3 regions of the Achromobacter deleyi genome follow, and region 1 is predicted to be linked to each of the others. Evidence: predicted binding sites of a transcription regulator. Region 1 holds the regulator's gene; each other region holds the start of a gene.
The links. The regulator FNR, encoded in region 1, switches genes on or off when oxygen is low (the NO sensors DNR and NnrR bind a similar motif). The targets are predictions, from matches to a motif close to TTGATNNNNATCAA.
Positions count from the first base shown of each region.

Region 1 (7,912 bases):
AGCGCCTGGAAGGCATCTTCGTGGGCAGCCGCAAGATGCTGGAAGACGTGGCGCGGTTGGTCGATCGCGCCCGCATCGCGCCGGTGATCGACCGCGTCTATGGCTTCGACGAGGCGCCGGCCGCGTTCGAGCGCCTGGCCTCGGGTCGCCACTTCGGCAAGATCGTCATCCGCGTCGACGCCTGAACGCCGCGCGGCCGCCGGCGCGGAATCGGCGCTGGCCGGCGGCCGCGCGCGCGGCCCGTCGCCAGCGCTTGCGCGCCGCGGCGGTGACGAAGCGATGACGGGCGCGATGGTAAGCTGCAAGCTCTTCGCGTCGGCCGCCTTTGCGCGCCGGCGCCTGCCCCTTCCCACGCCGCGCCATGACCGACAAGCCCGATTCCCATCTGTTCGAAGAACGCGTCTCCAGCGAGCCCGCCTACGACGGCCGCTTCCTCAAGGTCCGCAACGACACGGTCCGCCTGCCCAACGGCCACACCTCGACGCGCGAGTACGTGGTGCATCCGGGCGCCGTGGTGGTGATCCCGCTGCTCGACGACGGCCGCGTGCTGCTCGAGCGCCAGTACCGCTATCCGATCGGCCGCGTCATGACCGAATTTCCCGCCGGCAAGCTCGATCCGGGCGAAGACCCGCTGGCCTGCGGCAAGCGCGAACTGCTCGAGGAAACCGGCTATACCGCCACCCAGTGGGCCCGTGCCGGCGCGTTGCACCTGGCCATCGCCTATTCCACCGAGATCATCCACATCTACTTCGCGCGCGGTTTGCGCGCCGGTCCGCAGCAGCTGGACCAGGATGAATTCCTGGACGTATTCAGCGCCCATCCGGAGGAACTGTTCGCGGCCTGCGCCAAGGGCGAAGTCACCGACGCCAAGACCCTGACCTGCACGCTGTGGCTGCAGAACGTGCTGTCCGGCGCCTGGCAGCTGGACTGGCAGGACCATCCCGCTTGAGCGGGCGCCGGCCTTCCAGGGCCTGCCCTGAAGGCCGGCCCGCGCCGGCGTCCCCACAAGACGAACGATTCCGCCGACCATGCCCGCCTTTCCCGTCCTGGTGCAACCGTCCGGCCTGCGCTTCGAGGCGGATGCCGATTCGACCGTGCTGGCGGCCGCGCAGGCCGCCGGCATCAAGCTGCCCAGTTCCTGCCGCAACGGCACCTGTCGCGCCTGCATGTGCCTGCTGCTGGAAGGCGAGATCGCCTACCGCATCGAATGGCCGGGCCTGTCGCGCGATGAAAAGGAAGAGGGCTGGATCCTGCCCTGCGTGGCCCAGGCCCGTTCGCCGCTGGAAGTCCAGTCGCTGCAGGCCGCGCCCCTCGAGCCCGCGGCGCCGGCGCCGCCCCGGCCGCTGACCGGCGCGCGCCGCTAGGCCAGGTCGCCGGTTTGCCGGCCGTCCCACGCGCCACGCGTCGGATCCTTGGTTGATACGAATCAGCATATAACCGCTATTTTCCAGCTAAATAATTGCCGTACGGCGGCGCATACTGCTTCCATGGCGTCAGGCATCCAGCCTCGCCGTTTTTTTCAGGAGCAGGACATGCTGGATTGGGTGAACTACCAAAAGGAACTGATGGGCCGCATCGGCGAGCTGGGCGCGCTGACGCCCGACACGCTCAAGGGCTACCAGGCGCTGTCGGCCGCCGGCGCCAAGACCGCGCACCTGGATGCCAAGACGCGCGAGCTGATCGCGTTGGCGGTGGCGGTGACGACCCGCTGCGACGGCTGCATCACCGTGCATTCGGCGCAGGCGCTCAAGCACGGCGCCAGCCGCGAGGAAATCGGCGAGGCGCTGGGCGTGGCGGTGGCCTTGAACGCTGGCGCGGCGATGGTGTACTCGGCCCGCGTGCTGGACGCGGTCAACGCGCATCAGCCGGGCTGACGCAAGGGCGCGCGCCGGCCATGCGCCGCGCAGGCGGCGTCAATCGTGCCGGTGCATGGCCGACTGATGCTTGGTGTCGCGCATGGTCGCGTACACCAGCAGCGAAATGAAGATCACGCCCGCCAGGTAGTAGTAGAACCACTCTTCGTGGCCTTGCTGCTTGAACCACAGCGCGATGGCCGGCGCCGTGCCGCCGAAGATCGACACGGTGATGGCGTACGGCACCGCCACGCCGGTGGCGCGGATGTTGGTGGGGAACAGCTCGGCCTTCACCACCGCGTTGATCGAGGTGTAGCCGGCGGTGAAGATCCAGGCCGCGCAGATCAGCAGGAAGGCGATGAATGGCGAGCGCGTGTGCGACAGCGTCATCAGCAGCGGCACGGTGAGTAGCGCGCCGGCGATGCCGAAGAACACCAGCAGCGGCTTGCGCCCGATCTTGTCGGACAGCGCGCCGTACAGCGGCTGCAGGATCAGCGCGAAGATCAGCGACGCGGCGATCACGTAGGTGGTGACGATGTCGGAGAACCCGGCGGTCTGCCGCACGAAGGTCTGCATGTAGGTGGTGAAGGTGTAGAACGCCGCCGTGCCGCCGGCCGTCAGGCCGACCACGATCGCGACCTCGCGCGGATAGCGCAGCAGGCCGCGCAGCGAGCTGGTCTTGGGCTTGCTCTGGCTGGCCTGCTTGTAGGAATCGGTCTCGGGCATGTCGCGCCGCATGAGGGCGGTGATGACGGCCAGCATGGCGCCGATCACGAACGGAATGCGCCAGCCCCATTCCACCAACTGCTCGTGCGTCAGGAACACGTTCTGCAGCAACAGCAGCACCAGGATGGCGCACAGCTGGCCGCCGATCAGCGTGACGTACTGGAAGCTGGAATAGAAGCCGCGGTGGTCCGGGTCGGCGATCTCGGTGAGGTAGGTGGCGCTGGCGCCGTATTCGCCGCCCAGGCTCAGGCCCTCGATGACCCGGGCCAGCGCCAGCAGCGCCGGCGCCGCCAGCCCGATGGATGCGTAGGTGGGCGTGACCGCGATGATCAGCGAGCCGACGCACATCATGCCGACCGAGACCATCAGGGACAATCGTCGCCCGTGGCGGTCGGCCAGGTGGCCGAACAGCCAGCCGCCCAGCGGCCGCACGATGAAGCCGGCGGCGAACAGCGTGGCGGCGTTCAGCTGCTGCACGACCGGGTCGTGCGAGGGGAAGAAGGCGGGGGCGAAGTACAGGGCGAAGGCGGTATAGGCGTAGAAGTCATACCATTCGACCAGGTTGCCCATGGAGCCGACGAAGATCGCCTTGATGCGGCGTTTGGCGTCGGGCATGTCGAGATACGCTTGGCTCATATCTGTCTTCCACGGAGACGGTACCCGCCTATCTTGCGCCTGCCGGCGCGAAAATGCACCCCTGCGCGTGTCCGGGATATTTGTTCAGCTTGATGTCAATAACCGCCGCGCTACTTGCGCGGCGGCTCGATCACCGTGCAGGCGGCCGCGCCGGCGGGCGCCAGGGCGTTCTCGCCCAGCAGCGCGCGCGCGCCGCAGACCGAACCGAACATGCCCTTGTTCTCGTGGCCGACGCCGGTCACTTCGAAGCCGGCGCGGTGCAGCGTCACCGGCCGGTTGCCGCGCGCGGCGACGATGCGTTCGTATTGCAGGTAGGCGGTGCCGCGCGCCAGCCGGGTGGCGCCCTGGGCCTCGGCGCCGCAGGTCTTGTCCAGCAGGCGGTGTTCGGGATTGTTGTCGGCGCCGCCCAGCAGGTAAGTGACGTCGCGCGCCGCGTAGCGGATGAACAGGCGCGTGTCGTCGGTTTCCTGCGCGAACGGGGGCAGCTTGTCGGTGCCGTACTTGTACTGGTTGTAGGTGGGGCAGATGCCGCGCTCGTAGGGCGCGTAGCCCTTGCCGTCGGGACGCGGGCGTTCCTTGGTCAGGTACAGGTAGGACGAGGGATTGGCCACCACGTAGCGCACGGCGATGCCGTCGCGGCGCAGCGGGCCATCGATCTGGTTCAGCACGGCATAGCGTTGCACCAGCTGGGCGCCGCCGGAGTGGCCGGCCAGCACGATGCTGGCCAGGGTCGGCAGGCGCTTGCGGTCGTCCAGGCTGCGCAGCAGGTCGTCGATCACCTGGAACGAGCTGACCGGCGCCGGCCGGCCATTGGCCTGCACGCTGTCCTCGCCGTCTTCCCAGCTGGACTTGCGCCAGGCCGCCATGCCGGCGTAGCCCGAGTCGATCACGCCGACGAAGCGCGGCGCCAGGATCAGGGTGTCGTTGGCGCGGGCCGGGTTGGCCGCCAGCACCGTGGCGACGGTTTCGTAATAGGCGTCGGCGTTGCGCTTGACCCCATGGAACACGATCACGATTTGCTTGATATCGCGCAGGTCGCCGCGCGCCAGGTTCCGGTTAGCATAGACCGGTACCTTGTAGCGGTGGCCGGGCTTGCCCAGTTCGAGCGTCTGCCAGCGCGGAATCACCACCCGCTTGGGGGCGGGCGCGGGTTCATCGTAATCGTAGGGATCGGGCAGCGGCGTCTGCGCGCGCGCCGCCAGGGGCAGAAGGGCCGCCAGGGCCAGCGCCGCCGCGCTCCAGGCCCGGCGCGAATGCGGCGGACGCGGCGCCGGGTGGGGCTGCGCGGCGCCGGCTACGGCTGTGCGGCGCATGGCGCGGGCGGGCGTCAGCAGCCCTCGTGGCCCAGCAGTTGCTTGAGCGCGGGTTGGTCCAGGATGCGGACTTCGCGCTGGTTGATGCGGATCAGGCCGTCGCGCGCGAAGCGCGAGAACAGCCGGCTGACCGTTTCCAGCGTCAGGCCGAGATAGTTGCCGATTTCCTCGCGGCTCATGCGCAGCACGAATTCGGTCGACGAGTAGCCGAGCGACGCATAGCGTTGCGACAGGTTGAGCAGGAACGCGGCCAGGCGCTGTTCGGAACGCATCGAGCCCAGCGACGCCAGCATCTGGTGCGAGCGCGTGATCTCGCGGCTCATCAGGCGGCGGAACTGCTGCTGCAGCGAGGGCAGGTGGGTGGCCACGCGGTCGACTTCGTTCAGGCGGATCACGCAGACTTCGGAGTCTTCCAGGGCGACGGCGGCCGAGACATGCTTGCCCTCGAGCATGCCGTCCATGCCGACGATCTCGCCGGGCAGGTGGAAGCCGGTGATCTGGATCTGGCCGGTGGCGTCTTCGAGCTGCGTTTTCAGGCTGCCGAAGCGCACGCCGTAGACGGCGTCCAGGGGGTGATCCAGCGAATACAGCGTCTTGCCCTTTTCGAGGCGCACGCGCTCTTTCACCAGTTCGTCCAGCTTTTCTACTTCGGCGGCTGCCATCCCGACCGGGACACACACGTGGCCCAACATACACGTGGAACAGTGGGCGGCATCAGGGGCAACGGGAACCCGTTTTTGCATACGATGACCTTTATAGTGCCCGCACCCGGCGGGTAGCCTGGAGGGGCTTAAAGCGTGAAGACAGGTCTCCATTGTAGTCCGTTGTTACTACGGGTGTCTTACGGAGCGTTTTGCAGCGCATTCCTACGGCGGCATCCGGGCCGGACGGGCCTGGCGGTAGGCGACCCAGTCGTCGCCGTCGATGTCCGCCGCCGTCCCGCGCCAGGCCGGGTCGATGGGGTAATACTCGCAGGCCACCGGGGCGGCGCCGGGCGCCAGCGGCCGGGCCAGCACCGGCCGGCGCACGAAGCAGCCGGGCCGCCCGGGCGCGTATTCCTCGATCTCATCCATCAGGGCGACCAGGGCCGGGTCGACCTCGTAGATGTCGCCCAGCACCCGCCGGCCGTCGGCCACCGGGAGCAATCCGGGCCAGTCGCCGAAATCCACCAGCATGCTGGGCACGGTGGCCGCGCCCACATGGCGGGCCGGCGGCAGGCCGCGGCGGGTGGCGGCCTGCGCCAGGTCGTTGATTTCGCCCGCGCGTAGCGTGCCGTAGACAAAAACGTATATGCTCATAGTTCAGATTGTTGCTGCACGCGGATGTGTCCAAGGACATAAAGCCATGAGGCCGGCGAGGTATTGAAATACTCGCATCCGGCCGCATATTCAGGTCATCGAGCCCGCCGGCGCGTATCGGTCAGGCTCACCAACAAGCCACAACGACCATTATGCGATTCGACAAACTGACTACCAAGTTCCAGCAAGCCCTGGCCGACGCTCAGAGTCTGGCCGCCCGCAACGATCATCCCTACATCGAGCCCGTCCACGTGCTGTCGGCGTTGCTGTCCGACGCCGATAGCGGCGCCGGCAGCCTGCTGGCGCGCGCCGGCGTGGCCGTCAACCGGCTGCAGCCGGCCCTGGACGCCGCGCTCAAGGCGCTGCCCCAGGTGCAGGGCGACGACAACGTCCAGGTCGGCCGCGACCTGCAGGGCGTGCTGACCCGCACCGACAAGGAAGCCGCGCGTCGCGGCGACACCTACATCGCCAGCGAGCTGTTCCTGCTGGCCCTGGCCGACGACAAGGGCGAGGCCGGCCGCATCCTGCGCGAAGCGGGCCTGCAGAAAAAGGCCCTCGAGGCCGCCATCGACGCCGTGCGCGGCGGTGAAAACGTATCCGGCGCCGAAGGCGAATCCAACCGCGAGGCCTTGTCCAAGTACACCATGGACCTGACCGAGCGCGCCCGCCAGGGCAAGCTCGATCCGGTGATCGGCCGCGACGACGAAATCCGCCGCACCATCCAGATCCTGCAACGCCGCACCAAGAACAACCCGGTCTTGATCGGCGAACCCGGCGTGGGCAAGACCGCCATCGTCGAAGGCCTGGCGCAGCGCATCGTCAACGACGAAGTGCCCGAGACCCTGCGCGGCAAGCGCGTGCTGTCGCTCGACTTGGCCGCGCTGCTGGCCGGCGCCAAGTTCCGCGGCGAATTCGAAGAGCGCCTGAAGGCCGTGCTCAAGGAACTGTCGCAGGACGACGGCAGCAACATCGTCTTCATCGACGAGCTGCACACCATGGTCGGCGCCGGCAAGGCCGAAGGCGCGATGGACGCAGGCAACATGCTCAAGCCGGCGCTGGCGCGCGGCGAGCTGCATTGCATCGGCGCCACCACGCTGGACGAATACCGCAAGTACATCGAAAAGGACGCCGCGCTCGAACGCCGCTTCCAGAAGGTGCTGGTCGACGAACCGGATGTCGAGTCCACCATCGCCATCCTGCGCGGCCTGCAGGAACGCTATGAAATCCACCACGGCGTCGAGATCACCGACCCGGCCATCGTGGCCGCGGCCGAACTCTCGCACCGCTACATCACCGACCGCTTCCTGCCCGACAAGGCCATCGACCTGATCGACGAGGCCGGCGCCCGCATCCGCATGGAAATCGATTCCAAGCCGGAAGTGATGGACAAGCTCGACCGCCGCATCATCCAGCTCAAGATCGAGCGCGAGGCCGTCAAGAAGGAAACCGACGACGCCTCCAAGCGCCGCCTGGGCGTGATCGAGGACGAGCTCGAGAAGCTGCAACGCGAGTACAACGACTTCGAGGAAATCTGGAAGGCCGAGAAGGCCGCGGTGCAGGGCACCCAGGCCATCAAGGAAGAAATCGACAGCGTGCGCGCCGAGATGGCCGAGCTGCAGCGTAAGGGCCAGTTCGACAAGCTGGCCGAGCTGCAGTACGGCAAGCTGCCCGACCTGGAAGCGCGCCTGAAGGCCGCCGAAGTGGGCGCGGCGCAGGCGGCCGAGGAGGCCGAGGGCGGCGAGGGCCGGCCGCGTCTGTTGCGCACCCGTGTCGGCGCCGAGGAAATCGCCGAGGTCGTGTCGCGCGCCACCGGCATCCCGGTGTCCAAGATGATGCAGGGCGAACGCGAAAAGCTCTTGCACATGGAGGAATACCTGCACAAGCGCGTGGTCGGCCAGGACGAGGCCGTGCGCCTGGTGGCCGATGCCATCCGCCGTTCGCGCGCGGGCCTGGCGGATCCGTCGCGTCCGTATGGCTCGTTCCTGTTCCTGGGCCCCACCGGCGTGGGCAAGACCGAGCTGACGCGCGCGCTGGCCGAGTTCCTGTTCGACTCGGAAGAGCACATGATCCGCATCGACATGAGCGA
Region 1 is NZ_CP065997.1:4,089,553-4,097,464, forward strand. It holds gene I6I07_RS18590 (zinc-dependent alcohol dehydrogenase family protein) at 1-185, shown strand, start outside; gene I6I07_RS18595 (NUDIX domain-containing protein) at 362-949, shown strand; gene I6I07_RS18600 (2Fe-2S iron-sulfur cluster-binding protein) at 1,029-1,364, shown strand; gene I6I07_RS18605 (carboxymuconolactone decarboxylase family protein) at 1,533-1,874, shown strand; gene I6I07_RS18610 (MFS transporter) at 1,914-3,215, opposite strand; gene I6I07_RS18615 (hypothetical protein) at 3,326-4,528, opposite strand; gene fnr (fumarate/nitrate reduction transcriptional regulator Fnr) at 4,543-5,271, opposite strand; gene I6I07_RS18625 (gamma-glutamylcyclotransferase family protein) at 5,395-5,826, opposite strand; gene clpB (ATP-dependent chaperone ClpB) at 5,979-7,912, shown strand, end outside.

Region 2 (7,912 bases), 1.7 Mb from region 1:
CAGGTCGCGCTGGGCGTCGAGCACTTCGAGGTAGGGCGAGGCGCCGTGGTCGTAGCGCAGCTTGGCCAGGCGCGCGCGTTCGCCTTGCGCGGCGACGGTGGCGCGCAGCACCGCGACCTGCTCGGCCAGCCAGCGGCGCGCCGACAGCGCGTCGGCGACATCCTTGAAGGCGCTCTGGATGGCGCGTTCGTAGCCGGCCACGGCCTGGTCGCGGCGCACCTCGGCCAGGTCCAGGTTGGCGCCGCGGCGGCCGGCGTCGAAGATCGGCAGGTTGATGCTGGGCGCGAAGTTCCAGGCGCGGCTGCCGCTGCCGAACAGGCCGTCGAGTTCGGCGCTGGCGGTGCCGAAGGCGCCGGTCAGCGTGATGCGGGGGAAGAACGCGGCGCGGGCCGCGCCGATGTTGGCATTGGCGGCGCGCAGCTGGTGTTCGGCGGCGACGATGTCGGGGCGGTTCGTCAGCAGGTCGGAGGGCAGGCCGGCGGGCAGGTCGCGCATCACGCTGGCGTCGTCCAGGCCCGCCTGTGGCAGGGGCAGCGCCAGCGGCTTGCCGGTCAACAGCTCCAGCGCGTGGGCCTGGGTGGCGCGTTGGCGTTCGAGATCGGCGCCCAGCGCGCGGGCCTGCTGCCACAGGGTTTCGACCTGGGTCAGGTCGAGCTTGGAGATCGAGCCGACCTCGTAGCGGCGGCGGAAGATGCGCAGCGATTCCTCGCGCGAGGCGATGGTTTCGCGCGTCAGCGCCAGGCGTTCATCCAGTTCGCGCAGCGACAGGTAGCTGTCGGCCACCTGCGCGATCAGGCTCAGCGTGGCCGCCTCGGCGGCGGCATCGGAAGCCAGGTAGTTCTCGAGCGCGGCGTCCTTCAGGCTGCGCACGCGGCCCCAGAAATCCAGCTCCCAGGCCGCCATGCCCAGGCCGACCTGGTACTGGCTGGCCACTTGCGGCTGGCCGGTCAGGTTCAGGTCGCCCGGCGTGCGGCCGCGGGCGCCATCGGCCTGCACGCCGAGCGTGGGGAACTGGTCGGCGCGCTGGATGCCATAGAGCGCGCGCGCCTCTTCCACGCGCAGCAGGGCGGTGCGCAGGTCGCGGTTGTAGGCCAGGGCGTCGGTGATGAGGCCCTGCAGCACGGGATCGGCGAAGTAGTCGCGCCAGCCCACGCGGGCCGCGTCGGGAGCCGCCGACGCCGCGCCGGCCGGTTCGGGATAGGCCGCGGCCACCGGGAGGTCGGGGCGCACGTATTGCGGCGCCATCGACACGCAGCCTTGCGCCAGCAGCAGGGCCAGCGCAACGGGCGCGAGGCGGGCGGCGCGCCATGCCGGAGGGGAACGCCGAGTCATGCCTTATCTCTCCATCACGTAAGTGCCGGGCGCATCGCCCAGCGGGGGGTAGCCCTTGCGCGTGGCGCCCAGGGCTGGCGGTTTGGCGGGATTGCCCGACAGGGCATCGAGCCAGGCGCGCCAGTGCGGCCACCAGGAACCGTCGTGCGGCGTGGCGGCCGCCAGCCAGTCGTCCGGGGCCAGCGCCGGCGCGGCGGCCGGCCGCAGCAGGCTGCGAAAGCGCCGCCGCGGATGGCCGGGTTCGCTGACGATGCCGGCGTTGTGGCCGCCGCTGGTCAGCACGAAGGTCAGCGGCGCGGGCGACAGGTGGTGCAGCTTGTAGACCGAGCGCCATGGCGCCACGTGGTCGGTTTCGGTGCCGACGCAGAACGTCGGCAGGGTCAGGTCGGCCAGTCGCAGCGGACGGCCGTCGATGCCGTAGCGGCCGGCGGCCAGGTCGTTGTCCAGGAACAGGCGGCGCAGATATTCGCCGTGCATGCGCGCGGGCATGCGGGTGGCGTCGGCATTCCAGGCCTGCAGGTCGGTCATGGGGCGGCGCTGGCCCAGCAGGTATTCCGACACCATGCGCGACCACACCAGCTGCTGCGAGCGCAGCAGCTGGAACGCGCCGCTCATCTGCTGCGCCGGGAAGTAGCCCAGGGCCGCCATCTGCGTTTCGAGCAGCGCGACCTGGACATCGTCGATGAACAGGCCCAGTTCGCCGGGTTCGCTGAAATCGGTCTGCGCGGCCAGCAGGCTGAGGCTGGCCAGGCGCCGGTCGCCGTCGCGCGCCATGGCGCTGGCGGCCATCGCCAGCAGCGTGCCGCCCAGGCAATAGCCCGCCGCGTGGATCGCGGCGCCGGGGACGATCGCCTCGATCGCCGCCAGCGGCTCATGCACGCCCAGGCGCAGGTAGTCGTCCATGCCCAGGTCGCGGTCCGCGGCGGTGGGGTTCTTCCACGACACGCAGAACACCGTGTAGCCCTGGCCGACCAGATAGGCGATCAGCGAGTTGCGCGGCGACAGGTCCAGGATGTAGTACTTCATGATCCAGGCGGGCACGATGAAGATCGGCTCGGGCCGGGTGCGGGCGGTCGTGGGGCGGTACTGGATCAGTTCGGCCAGGCGATTGCGCAGCACCACCTTGCCGGGCGTGGCCGCCACTTCATGGCCGGGACGGAATTGGTCCGCGCCGGCCGGCGGCAGTCCGCTCCATTGGCGCAACCCGTCTTCCCAGGCCGCCCGCGCGCCGCGCAGCAGGTTGGCGCCGCCCTCGCGGACGGTCTGGCGCAGCACCACGGGGTTGGTGAACGGATTGTTGTCGGGCGCCAGCGGCTCCAGCCACTGGCGCGCCGCGAAGGCGGCCAGCTCGCGCTGGTGGCGGTCGGCCAGGGGCAGGGCGCGGACACAGGCGTCGCCGTTGCGCCGGGCCTGCTCGAAGCCCAGGCGCCACAGCGCGTAGGGCCATTGGCGCCAGGCGTCGTCATCGAACCGGCCTGCGGGCGCCGCGGTCTGCTTGGGGGCTGGCGGGGGCGTTTTCGGCATGATGGCTCCGTGGCGCGGGCGGCGGGAGTGCCGCTCGCGTGGGGCCGGACCGTCACGAAACCGGGCTTGTGGCCTGGCGTCGGACCAATCCGACTCAACCGTCTTGCGCCCATTGTGCCGCCGCGGGGGTGGGCAATCCTTGATCAGGATCAAGCTAACGACTGACTGGTCGGTTTTTAATGGGTGTGTTGGCCGGCCATGACGTCGCGCCAACTCGCACAGGAGCCAGGGTGATGAGTACGCCACGCCAGCGTCTCCCGCCAACCGTGCGCGTCGGGCAAATCCTTGACGCCGCGCTGCAGGAGTTTTCGGCCGCCGGCTATGCCGGCGCCCGGATGGACGACATCGCCGCGCGCGCCGGCCTGTCCAAGGGCGGCCTGTACGCGCATTTCGCCAGCAAGGAAGAGGTGTTCGAGGCGCTGCTGGCGCGCTACCTGAGCCCGCCGCGGCTGGACGCCCGCGCCCTGGTCGAGGGCTCGGCCACGCCGCGCCATCTGGCCGAGCGCATCGTCAACCATCTCCATGCCAGCCTGGCCAACCCGGCCATGATCACCGCCATGCGCCTGCTGCTGGCCGAGAGCGGCCGCGTGCCGCACCTGGCGCGGCGCTGGCGCCAGGACACCGCCGACGCGCACCAGGCCGACATCGCACGCCTGCTGGAACTGGCGCGCGAACGCGGCCTGTGCGGCGACGGCGCCGCGCTGCGGCATCCCTGGCTGCTGCTGTCGCCGGTGGTCCATGCCATCTTCATGGCGATCCTGCTGGGGCCGGACGAGCGCCTGAACCTGCCTGAACGGCGCGAGGCGCACGTGGCATTGATCTGCGGGCTGCTGTAACGCGCTCGCCGACGCGCTACCAGCGATAGCTGGCGGTCGCGACCACCGTGCGCGGGTCGCCGTAGTAGCAGCTGCCGTAGCCGCAGTTGGCGATATAGGTCTTGTTGCTCAGGTTGCGCGCGTTCAGCGCCAGGTTCCAGCGACCGGTCTCGTAGCCGATCATCGCGTCGAACAGCACGAACGACGGCACCGGCACCGGCGCTTCGCCGCCGTCGCCACGGTTGGAGCCCGTGAAGCGCGCGCCCAGGCCGACCTTGATTCGCGATTCGAAGCGGTAATCCACCCACAACGAGGCGCGGTTCAGCGGCACGGCGGTGGCCTGCCTGCCGATCTCGGCGGGATTGCTGCTGGCGGTCACCACCGCCTTGGGCGTCCACGAGTACGAGGCGATCACGTTCAGGCGCGGAATCGGTTGCAGCGTGGCTTCGAACTCGACGCCGCGCACGGTGACTTCGCCGGTCTGCCTGGGCATGGCGTCGGCGTCGTAGCTGATGTAGTTCTGGCGCCGCAGGTCGAACACCGCCGCGCTGTAGCTGTCCTTGGTGCCGGGAGGCTGGTAGCGGATCCCGGCCTCGTACTGGCGGCTGGTTTCGGGCTTGAACGGCTGCTTCTGGGTCGGGTCCAGCGTGGCCGTGGGAATGAACGATTCGGAATAGCTGACGTACGGCGCCCAGCCGGTCGGGTCGACGTACACGAGGCCGGCGCGGCCGCTGAATTTGTTGTTGCGCAACTTGGTGGTGCTGTCATCCAGGCGGCTGCGGACCTTGATGTCGGCCATGTCGTAGCGGCCGCCCAGCGTGGCGACCCAGCGTTCGTTCCACTTGATCTGGTCCTGCAGGTACAGGCCGGTCTGTGCCAGGGTCAGGTCCGCGTCCATCCAGGGCGCGCCGCGCATGACCGGGCCCTGGTGATACTTCGGGTCATAGACGCTCAGCGGGGGCGCGCTGCCGCCGCTGAAGCTGACCTGGTCGATGCCGGTGCGTTGGTAGTCCACGCCGACCAGGATGCGGTGGCGCCAGTCGCCCAGCGTCAGGTCCGTCTGCGCCTGGTTGTCCATGGTGAAGCTGCTGATGCGTTCGCGGCTGCCGGACACCGAGCGCCGCAGCGTCTGGTAGTTGGCCGGGTCGGCGGCATCGTCATTCACGGTAAGGTAGCCGTTGGCCTGGACCGCCGAGTAGTCGAGATCCAGGCGGCCGTAGCGCAGGTTCTGGCGCAGCGTCAGCGCGTCACTGACGCGATGCTCCAGCTCGTAGCCCGCCAGCCATTGCTTCTGGTCGAAGTAATCGTAGCCGGGTTCTCCGACGAACAGCGACGCCGGGATGTGCGTGCCCGCGGCGGTCGGCGCCAGCGATCCCTCGGCGGGGCGCGCCCGCGTGTAGGTGCCGCCGCGCTTGCTCGCGTACTGCGCCAGCAGGGTCAGCGTGGTGTCGGCCGACGGCCGCCATGTCAGCGACGGCGCCAGGTACAGGCGGTCGTTGTCGATGCCGTGCGTGGGCAGCTCGGAATCCAGTCCCATGCCGACGAAGCGGTAGAGCCACTTGCCCTCCTCATCCAGGGGGCCGGTGAAATCGGCCGCGATGCGGCGCCGCTGGTGATCGCCCACCTGCGCCTGCAATTCATGCAGCGGTTCGTCCTGCGGCCGCTTGCTGACCACGTTGACCAGCCCGCCGGGCCCGCTCTGGCCATACAGCACGGAGGCCGGGCCACGCAGCAGTTCGATGCGCTCGGCGCCGTAGTTCTCGGTCTGCCAGATGCCCCAGTTGCCGTTGTTGCGCAGTGGCAGGCCATCCAGGAAGAAGCCCGGGCTGTACGCGTCGAAGCCGCGCAGCGAGACCCAGTCGTAGCGCGAGTCGGCGCCGTAGGTGGTGATGGCCACGCCGGGCGTGTAGGCCAGGGCATCCTTGATGTTGGTGGCGCCCAGCGCGTTGTAGCGGTCCGCCGTGATCACCGAGATCGACTGCGGCGTTTCGATGATGGGCGTGTCCGTCTTGGTGCCGGTGGCGCTGCGGCGTGCCACATAGCCCTGTACCGGCCCCCAGGCGCTTTCCGGCGCGCCGGTGACGCCGATCGGCGCCAGCGTGGGGACCGGTTGCGTGCTGCGCCGGAGCGTGAGCGCGCCGCCGGGCAGCGCCACCGCCTCGAGGCCGGAGCCGGCCGTCACGTGCCGCAGCGCCTCGTCCAGCGTGTAGGCGCCGCGCAGCGCGGGCGCTTCGAGCCCGCGCACCACGGCGGGGTCCAGCGACAACACGCGGTTGTTCTGTATCGCGATGCGGTTCAGCGTGACGGCCAGCGACGCGGCCGGCAGGTCGTAGTCGAGGCGGGCGGATTGCGCGGTGGCGGCGGGGGCGATCAGCGCGGCCAGGAAGAGCAGGCTGGCGCGGGACAGGCGGGGCATGGCGGGGGTCTCCGGGAGCAGAAAGGGGGTGGATCTACCCGGAGGTGTATGGGCGCCGGAAAACCGGACAGGCAATGTGTAACAACGGTGCGTCGCGGCCGGCGGCGGGTCAGGCCACGTCGACCCAGGTCAGCCAGCCGCCATAGCGGGTGACCCTGAGCGGCAGCGTGGCGGCGAGCGCGGCCCAGGCCTGGTCGGGATGGTCGAGCGAAAAGACGCCCTGCACCCGCAGAGCGGCGGCGCGTCCGGACAGGTGCAGGGCGCCGCGCATGTAGGGTCGCAGCGCATCCGCCACGGTGGCCAGCGGCGCGTCCAGCACGTCCAGGCGGCCTTCGCGCCAGGCCGCCATGGCGGCCGCCGATGCCGCGTCCAGCGTCTCGATGCCGGCGGCGCCGTAGCGTGCCGCCTGTCCCTGGCCCAGGTCCAGTTGCTGACCCGAGCGGCTGTCGATGCGCACCTCGTGGACCAGCACCGCCGCCAGGCTGTGGTCGGTTTCCTTGCGCACCATGTACTCGGTGCCGCGGGCCCAGGCCGTGCCGTCCTCGGTGGTGACGCCGAATGGCCGCCGGGGGTCGGGCGCGACCGCCGCGACCAGCGCGCCGCGCAGCAGGCGGACCCGCCGCACGTCGGCGTCGAATTCCAGCCGGACCTGGGTGCGTGCATCCAGGTCCAGCCTGCTGCCGTCGTCCAGGGCGATCGACAGGCGTTGCGCGATGCCGGTGCCGAGATCGCCGCGCGCCTGCCACAGGCGGCTGCCGAGCCAGGCGCTGCCGACGCCCACGCCCGCCAGGGCCAGCGTCTTGCCCAGGAATTGACGTCGCGAGGGGCCGCGCGCCAGCAGGTCGCGCAGCGGCGAACCGTCGGCGCAAGGCTGGCCCGTGGCCCGCAACGCCTGCAACGGCGCGCCGATGCTGGTTTGCAGCGCCTGCCAGGCCAGCGCATGGGCGGGGGCCGCCTCGCACCACTGCCTGAAACGGGATTGGTCCTCGGCGCTGGCGGCGCCGGAACAGAGCCGCACCATCCATTGCACGGCCTGGCGGTCGATCTCGGGCGTCATGCGCGGTCCTCGCGTTGCGCCCGCAGGCAGCGTTCCAGCGCCTGGGCGAAATGGCGCTGCACCGTGCGCACCGACAACCCCATGCGCTGGCCGATTTCGGCATAGCCCAGGCCATCGAGCTGGCTGTACAGGAACACGGCGCGCACGGCGGGCGGCAGGCCGGCGAGCAGGGTGTCCACGCGCAGCAGCATTTCCATGGTCAAGGCCTGCGATTCGGGCGAGGGCGCGCAGTCGCCGGCGTGCAGCGCCAGCCATTGCAGATAGGCCTGTTCGAGCTCGCGCCGCCGCCAGAAATGGAACAGCAGCCGCCGCGCGATGGTGGACAGGTATGCCTTGGGTTCGGCGATCTGGCAGGGCGAGCGCGCCGCCGCCACTTGCAGGAACGTCTCGGAGGCGAGGTCTTCGGCGTCGGCGTGGTTGCGCAGCCGGAAGCGCAGCCGGTCCACCAGCCAGGGCCGGTAGTCCACGTACAGGGAAGCAAGGGCGGAGAAGGCGGGGAGCTTTCCCATCGGACATACCAGGCATCAGGAATAAGTATCATTCAGTATATTGGAAAAGCGCGTTGTCGAGCGCTTGTGTTCGCTCCGCGCGCGGGATCGCCTCGCCCTGTATCCTTGCGTCACTCCCATGACTGCAGCAGCGAGGACGATGTGCCTACCTCTGGAATGACGGTCCGCGCGCCGTCCTGGCGCTATTTTCCCGTGGCCCTGGCCCTGGTGCTGCCCGTGCTCGCGTGCGTGGCCTGGACCTGGCTGCATGCCCAGCGCA
Region 2 is NZ_CP065997.1:2,389,433-2,397,344, forward strand. It holds gene I6I07_RS10790 (efflux transporter outer membrane subunit) at 1-1,332, opposite strand, end outside; gene I6I07_RS10795 (PHA/PHB synthase family protein) at 1,336-2,856, opposite strand; gene I6I07_RS10800 (TetR/AcrR family transcriptional regulator) at 3,090-3,692, shown strand; gene I6I07_RS10805 (TonB-dependent siderophore receptor) at 3,709-6,087, opposite strand; gene I6I07_RS10810 (FecR family protein) at 6,197-7,144, opposite strand; gene I6I07_RS10815 (sigma-70 family RNA polymerase sigma factor) at 7,141-7,653, opposite strand; gene I6I07_RS10820 (EAL domain-containing protein) at 7,795-7,912, shown strand, end outside.
Region 2: the regulator FNR is predicted to act here: its motif matches at 2,996-3,009, upstream of I6I07_RS10795 (PHA/PHB synthase family protein).

Region 3 (7,912 bases), 2.0 Mb from region 1:
GCCTTCACGCTCGACGACAGCAACGCCATGTCGCCGCAGGCCCTGCTGTCCAGCGCCGGCCGGGTGCGCGTCGAAATCCGCGTCAGCCGCTCGGGCACGGCCATGCCGCAAGCCGGCGACCTGGGCGGCACGCCAGTGGAGGTCGACGTGCCGACCAGCGGATTGGAGCTGGTGGCCGACACCGTGCTGCGCTAGCGCGGCACTTCACGCCCTTTCGATGCGCGCCGGCAACCCCTGCCGCACCGCCGCCCCCGAGACCCAGTCGATCCAGACGTTGGCATGCTCGCCGCGCGTCGCGTCGCCAAAGCCCAGGTCGTTCAGGTTCACGCCCGCCGCCAGCGCCGGATCGTGCGGCATCGGCTTGCCGTCGACCAGGTGGGCGCGCGCGCCCAGCTCGGTATGGCCATAGCCATGCTCGATGCCGACCGCGCCCGGCTGGATGCCGTCGCGCAGCAGCGCCAGGCCGGTCACCGCGCCGCCCGGCGTGACGATGCGCACCCGGTCGCCGTTGCGCAACCCAAGCCGTTCGCCGTCCTGCCGGTTGATCGACACCGGATTGTGCGGATGCACCTGGCGCAGACGGTCCACCCCGATCGACATCGAACTCATCAGGTTGGACTTGAACGAACTCAACAGGAACGGCCAGTCCGCCCGCGGATACTGCTGGCGCACGTCGCGCCCGTCCGCCAGCCGCGCCGGATACCAGGTGGGGCAGCCGCTGTAGCGCTCGCCCGTCATGGCGTGGCGGAACCCGGCCAGTTCCTCGCTCCACACCTGCAACGGCTTGGCCCAGGCCTGGCGGGTCTGGCCGGCGTCGTTCCAGGCATCCGGCATGCGGTCGAAGCGCCCGCCGCGGCTCATCACCATGGCCACGCGGCGCCACTCTCCGGGCTTGAGCTTGCCTTGCAGCACGTCGCGGTAGCGTGCCACGCCGGTCAGTTCCAGGTCGTCGTCGCTGGCCTCGGGCACGGGCCGCCCAGCGCCGAAGGCGATGTTGGCGATGCCGCGCAGGAAGAAGTCCTCGGCCGTGTCCAGCGAATAGCGGTTGCCGTCCGCGTCGGCGATGGCGTTGGCGCCGAAGCCCGGCATGCCCAGCCGCTTGGCGCAGGCAATCAGGAAAGATTCCAGGCACACCGGCGCGCCGTCGGCAGTGCGCGTCACCGTGGGCTCGACCGCCGGCCAGCGCACCGTCGAGGCCTTGGCCACCACGTCCGCCCACGGCGCCGACACGCCCCAGCTTTCGTAGGTGACGGTGTCGGGCACGATGTAGTCGGCCAGCGCATTGGTCTCGTTGATGAACGGATTGATCGACACCGACAGCGGCAGGACCTTGGGATCCTTCATCTTGTCCAGCAGCACGTTCTTCAACCCGGCGATGCCGTAGATCGGGTTGCTCATGTGGTTGAACCAGACCTTGGCGCGGTACGGATAGCCCGCCAGCGCCGACGCCAGCATCTCGGAACTCAGGCCGCCGGTGGCCGGATACCAGGGCGCGGCGGCCGGATAGACCGGCTGGCCGGCGGCCTGCTTGCGCTTGAACTCGCTCGACTTCTCGTACGGGAAGCGGTTGCGCGACAGGCCCACGCCCTTGGGCGTGGCGCGGTTGGCAAAGCCCGCGATGTTGTAGCGCGGCCCCGCGCCATAGGGCGGGAACGGGCCGGCGTCCAGCACCAGGCCGCCCTCGACGTTGAGGTTGCCGACCAGCGTGTTGAGCATGGCGATGGCGTAGGCGGTGTAGAAGCCCGCGCCGCTCATGGTGCCGCCGTGCGCATCGGCCACGGCGCGCTTGCCGTGGCTGGTGAAGCGCTCGGCCAGCTCGGCGATCTTGGCCGCCGGCACGCCGCACAACGCGGCGTATTCCTGCGGCGACTTGCGCCGCGCCTCGTCGCGCAGCAGCGCCAGCGCGCTGCATACCCGCAACGTGGCCGGCGCGCGCGCCAGGCCCGGCGCCGCCACCGCCTCGTCCACGAACAGCGTGGCGGGCAGCTCGCCGGTATGCGGCGCCAGCGTGCCGTCTTCCCGCCGCACCACGTACACGTCTTCCCATTTGTCGCCGGCGTCGGCCGGCTTGGCCCAGCCCAGGTCGGCGCCGCGCAGGAAGCTGCCCAGGCGCGCATGGCCGGGCTCGGCGATCACCAGGTGCGTGGCATTGGTCCACGCCGCCTCGCCCGCCGCCTTCATCGCTGCCGGGCCGGGCTGCGCCAGCGCCCGCGCATCGAAGCGCTCGTGGTCCAGGATCCAGCGGATCAGGCCCATCGCCAGCGCCAGGTCGCTGGCCGGATTGACCGGCACCCATTCATTGCCCGATCCCGCCGACAGGCTGGACGAGGCCGGCAGCATCGGCGACACCACCACATAGGTGAAGCCGGCTTCCTCGGGCCGGGTGCGGGCCTCGGCCAGCTGGCGCGCCTGGCGCTGGAACGGGTTGCCGGCCTGCGCCGGCGCCGCGCCGATGAACAGGCCGAAGCGGGCGTTGTCCCAATCGGGCTTGCCGTGCGGCATGCCCTTCAGGTCGCCCAGCGCCGCGCCCGCGCCGACGCGGAAGCTCTGCCCGCAATACGAGCCGTGGTTGCTGAAGTTGACGGTGCCGAACGACTGGCCGGCAAAGCGCTGGATCAGCGGCGTGCGGCCTTCGTTGGAGGCATCGGTGAACAGGAACTGGTTGACCTTGGCGCCGTACTCCGGGTTGGCCGGATCCAGCGGCGTGTCGCGGTCGAAAATCGCGCGCAGGCCCTCGACGTGGCCCTCGCCGAACAGGTCGCCGCCCTCGCACACCTCCTGCACCAGCTGCTCGAAGGAAATCGTCTGCCACTTGCCTTCGCCGCGGCCGCCGACGCGCTTGAGCGGCTGCAGCACGCGGTACGGGCTGTGCATCTGCTCCAGCATGGCCGAGCCGCGCGCACAGGACGTGGCGCGCCCTTCCAGGCCGGCGTCGCCGCCCAGTTGCGCGTAGGTCTCGCGCACCGGCGTGTCCATCGCGGCCGGCCGGGTGGTGGCCAGCGGATGATAGGGGTTGCCGGCCACCCGCAGGATGCGGTTGGTCGCGGTATCGACGCGCAGGCGCACGCCGCATTGCGTCCAGCACCCCAGGCAGCTGGAGGGACTGACGGTCTGGCCCGGCTGGGTCGACAGCAGGCCCGTGACCGCGTCGATGCGGAATTCCGGCGTCAGCGAATTGCCGCGCACGGCATGCGCGGTGGGCACGCCGGCCGTGCCCTGCGCCAGGCCCTTGACGGCCTTGGCGACGGTCTCGCCGTAGCCGGCCGCGAAGGCGGCCAGGCCACCGGCCACCACGCCGCCGCGCGCGATCAGCTTGCGGCGCGCGGCGTTGTCGGGTTGATCGGGTCCGTCCGCGTGGGCGTCGGGCGTATCGTCTTGGTGTTGCTTGTCCATGGTCATCTCGATGCGAATTCGTGTCGGGCCGGCGGCGTCAGGCCGCCAGGCCGCGGGTGCGGGCCGGGAACAGTTCCAGCGCGTAGGTCACGGCGGCCACCAGCGCGACGCACAGGCCCAGCACGCCGATCATGCCGAGCAGGCCGTCGCTGCCCCAGGGCATGTCGTAGAGGTACAGGCCGGCGCCATACTTGGGCACGCCCTGCACGCTCATGAACACCACCCAGCGGAAGATCCAGGCGGCCGCCAGCATGGTCAGCGCCAGCGCGGCCGACGGCAGCGGCGCGGCCAGGGTGCGCGGCGCGCGCTGCAGCAGCGCGATCATGCACAGCCCGGTGATCACGGCGCCCGCCAGGCTGGCGCGCCACACCGGGAAGCCGCCGAACAGGCGCAGCGCGGCGTCGAACGACGGGTCCTGGCCCAACAGGCCCAGCAGCACCCAGGCGCCCGCCCCGATCAGCATCATCACCACCGCCGTCACGCTCAGGCGGCGCAACAGCTCGACCGGCAGCGCCTTCAGGCCGCCCGGCAGCCAGCGCGCCACCAGGAACATCGCCCCCAGCGCCCCCAGCCACGCGGTCAGCGCGAAATTCAGCGGCAGGAACGGCGTGTGCCACAGCGGCCGCGCCCGCAGCACCATCACTTCGGCGCCGGTGTAGACCAGGATCGACACGGCCGACAACGCCAGCGCGATGCCCAGCAGGCGCACCCAGACCATGCGCCCCCACCACCAGGCGGCGCAGAACAGCACCGCCAGCCCGGTGAAGACCGGCAGCAGCAGCGCGCCCAGCCACATCCACGACCACGGCGTCAGGCGGGTATAGAAATGCCAGAAGCGGCCCGGCTGGTGCAGGTCGGCCAACAGCGACACGGGCGCGGCGATGGCGCACACCAGCAACACGGTGACCGCGGCCGGCAGCAGGCGGCGCGCCGGCGATCCGGCCTCGCCAAAAGCGGCGCCGGCGGCGGTCAAGGCCGCGGTGGCGGCGATGCCGATGAGGAAAAAGTACTGCACGGCCCACGGCAGCCAGGCGGCGTCGTAGACCGGCGTCAGCAATTCGGTGATCTGCATGGTGGTCCCCTTCTCAATGGCCGCCGGCCAGCCGCACGCCGGCCTGGCCATCGATCTGGTGCACGAAGGCATCGGGCAGGCCGATGTAATAGACGTGGGGGTCGGTCTTCATCTCGGGCTTGAGCACCTTGATGTCGGCGCGATGCTCGGCCAGCTGCCGCGAGATGGCGCTGTCCGGATCGTTCAGGTCGCCGATGACGCGGGCGCCGCCCACGCAGCTTTCGACACAGGCCGGCAGCAGGCCGGCTTCGAGCCGGTGCTCGCAGAAGGTGCACTTGTCGGCGGTCTGGGTGTCGTGGTTGATGAAGCGGGCGTCGTACGGACAGGCTTGCACGCAGTAGCCGCAGCCGACGCAGCGCTGGTTGTCGACCAGCACGATGCCATCTTCGCGCTGGAACGTGGCCTGCACCGGACAGACCGGCACACAGGGCGGGTTGTCGCAGTGGTTGCACAGGCGCGGCAGCATCACCATGGCACAGGGGCCGCCGCTGTCGGGCTGCACTTCGTATTGCAGGACGGTGGTGCGGAACTGGCCGACGGGCGGCAGGTTCTCGAGCGAACAGCTGACCGTACAGGATTGGCAGCCGATGCATTTGCGCAGGTCGACGAGCATGCCATAGCGCTTGCCGGGGATGCCGGGACGACGGGGGGGTTGCTGGTTGATGCCGGTGCCGGCTTCGGCACGGATGGGGATGATGGTGGCCGCGGCGCTCAGGCCGAGCAGGTTTTTCAGGAAACCGCGTTTGCCCGGGAGGGGGACTTCGGGTGGGGGGTGAGGCACAGACTTCTCCGCGAATTATGTCGTTGTGCCATTAACTTATCGCTTTTAGTTATATAGAGAGTTGATGCCGATCAATGGGGGACGGGTTTATATCAGACCCTCCCTAACCCCCTGCCTCGAAAGACCCCAGGTAGTCCCGATCCAGGTGAACAAAGGCGACCAGCAGCGCCGCGACCGCCGGATAGAAGCGGAACGCCAAGGTGTCCACGGCATCCATCCTGGCCTGCCACTGCCCCACCCAGGGCATCAGCGCGGCGTCCAGATAGACGGCCTGCTCCCTCGCGCAGCCGGCAACATCATCCGCCCGCCCGCACTCCCGGCTCCAGCGCGCCAGCACCCCCAGGATGACGGCAATGTGGTCTTCGGGCTCCTTGAACTGCGCGTCGAGCTGCAACTGGCTGGACACCAGGAACGCGCGCATCACCCGCGCCGATTCGCCGTACAGTTGCCCGCCCCCTTCCAGGTAATGCGAGGCGTAGGGAATCGGCGCCCCCCGGCCTTCCAGCAGGAACAGCGCGGCGAAGTCGGCCGCGTTCTCCAGCGGCGCGTCGGAGTGTCCCGCCCACGCCTTGAACACGGCGGCCACGGCATCGGCCCGCCGGCCCAGCCCGAGCGCCTTGAACACCGCCAGCAAATGCTCGGCGCCCCCCTGCAGGCACAACGCCATCGCGTCGGGCTCCATTTCCCTGGCAAAGACGGTGGAAAACCACCCATACAGCTGCGACCGCATCTGGCAGGCCGCGCCCCAATCCGGGTCCGATAATGCACCGTTCAACGCGCGCTCCATGAAATCACAGGGTTCACTCCGGCCAGCCACATCGCGCCGGCCGCGGCCTCAATGCCGGACCAGCGCCTTGCCATCGATGTCCACCTCGATCGGGCCGCCAAACGCGGTCACGGGCGGCGCCACGCCCTTGTACGGTTCGATTTCCACCAGGCAGGTATTGGGGCTCGGCGCCTGCGCCAATTCCGAGGTGCCGATGTCGAGCGTCAGCGTGTTGGGATCGCCATAGGTGTCCAGCGCGCCGATCTCCGGCCCGGTCGGCCCATACCAGGCGCCCTCCTGGATGCGCACCACCCCAGGGGGAAAGTTGGTGGAAAGAGACGCGCCGGCCAGCAACTGGCCACGGTCGTTGAACACCCGCACCAGGTCGCCATGCCTGATACCGCGCCGGCGGGCGTCATCGGGGTTGAGGTAGACCGGTTCGCGCCCCTGGATGGTGTAGGTGGCGCGCCGCGTGGGCGATTCGCAGGTCTGCGAATGCAGGCGGGTATCCGGGTGCGCCGACTGCAGCCACAGCGGATACTTGTCCGAGCACGGGCCGTTGTGGGACCGCTCGGCCTTTTCCATCCAGACCGGATGCCCCTTGCAGTCGCGGTAGCCGAAGCCGGCGATCTTGCGGCTGTAGATCTCGATGAACCCGGACGGCGTGCCCAACGCGTTGACCTCGGGATCCGCGCGGAAATCGGCATGGCGCACCCATGGCTTGCCCTCGGGGAACAGCACGTAGCCCTGCTCCCAGAATTGCGCGAAAGGCGGCATGTCGAAGCCCTTGCCGGCATTCTCCTTGCGGCACTCCTCGTACAGCGACTCGACCCATTGCATCTCGCTCATGTTGCGCGTGTATTCCACGTCGCGGCCCATGCGCTTGCAGAAGTCCGTCCAGATGTCGAAGTCCGAACGCGAGTGGTACAGCGGATCGACCAGCTTGTGCATGGCGATCACCCCGCGGTTCGAATAGGAACCGTAGGCATCGATGTCGTTGCGCTCGTAGGGCGTGCAGGCCGGCAACACGATATCGGCGAAACGGCAGGTGGCGGTCCAGTTGTAGTCGATGGCCACCACCGTTTCCAGTTCCTGGTAGGCGCGCTTCATGCGATTGCGGTCCTGCTGCCGGTGCCACTGGTTGCAGCCCGAGAAGATCGCCACCTTGTAGGGCGGCAGCTTGACCTTGTGGCCGTTGAAATTGATTTCCTTGCCCGGCTCCAGCAATGCGTCGATCACCCGCGACACCGGCACGACGGCGCTGTACCCCTGGTAATCGTCGTTCTCGTGCCGCGGCTTGCGGCCGGTATCCAGGTTCAGCGGAAACGCGCCCGGCATCGAGGCGCCCGAGGCCGACACGCCCACCGAACTGTAGTGGTGCGAATAACTGATGCCGCCGCCGGGCAGGCCGATCTGGCCCAGCATGGCGGCCAGGATCGCCCCCATCCAGTAAGGCTGCTCGCCATGCTGCTGGCGCTGGATCGACCAACCGAACATCAGCTGCGTGCGATTGGCCGCCATCAGGCGCGCCAGCTCGCGGATGCGCTGCGCCGGCACGCCGCAGATCGATTCGGCCCATTCGGGGGTGCGTTCGATCTTGTCCTCGGTCTTGCCCTCGACGTAGGCGATGAACTCGTCGAAGCCCACCGCATAGGTCTCGAGGAACTTGGTGTCGTACAGGCTCTCTTTCCACAAGGTGTGGGCGATGCCCAGCATGAAGGCCACGTCGGTCAGCGGGTTGACGTACTGGTGTTCGCAGTCCAGGTAATTGCGCGTCTTGCTTTTCACCGGGTCGACGCAGATCACCGTGATTTCCCGGTTCGCGACCTTCCGCTTGAGCTGCTCGAAATAGGCATAGGCCTCGTGCGTTTCGGTGTTCCAGCCGACCTGCAGGTTCTTG
Region 3 is NZ_CP065997.1:6,131,151-6,139,062, forward strand. It holds partial or broken gene ccmI (c-type cytochrome biogenesis protein CcmI) at 1-195, shown strand, start outside; gene I6I07_RS27625 (tetrathionate reductase subunit A) at 205-3,393, opposite strand; gene nrfD (NrfD/PsrC family molybdoenzyme membrane anchor subunit) at 3,431-4,465, opposite strand; gene dsrO (sulfate reduction electron transfer complex DsrMKJOP subunit DsrO) at 4,479-5,246, opposite strand; gene torD (molecular chaperone TorD) at 5,350-6,021, opposite strand; gene torA (trimethylamine-N-oxide reductase TorA) at 6,082-7,912, opposite strand, start outside.
Region 3: the regulator FNR is predicted to act here: its motif matches at 5,308-5,321, upstream of dsrO (sulfate reduction electron transfer complex DsrMKJOP subunit DsrO).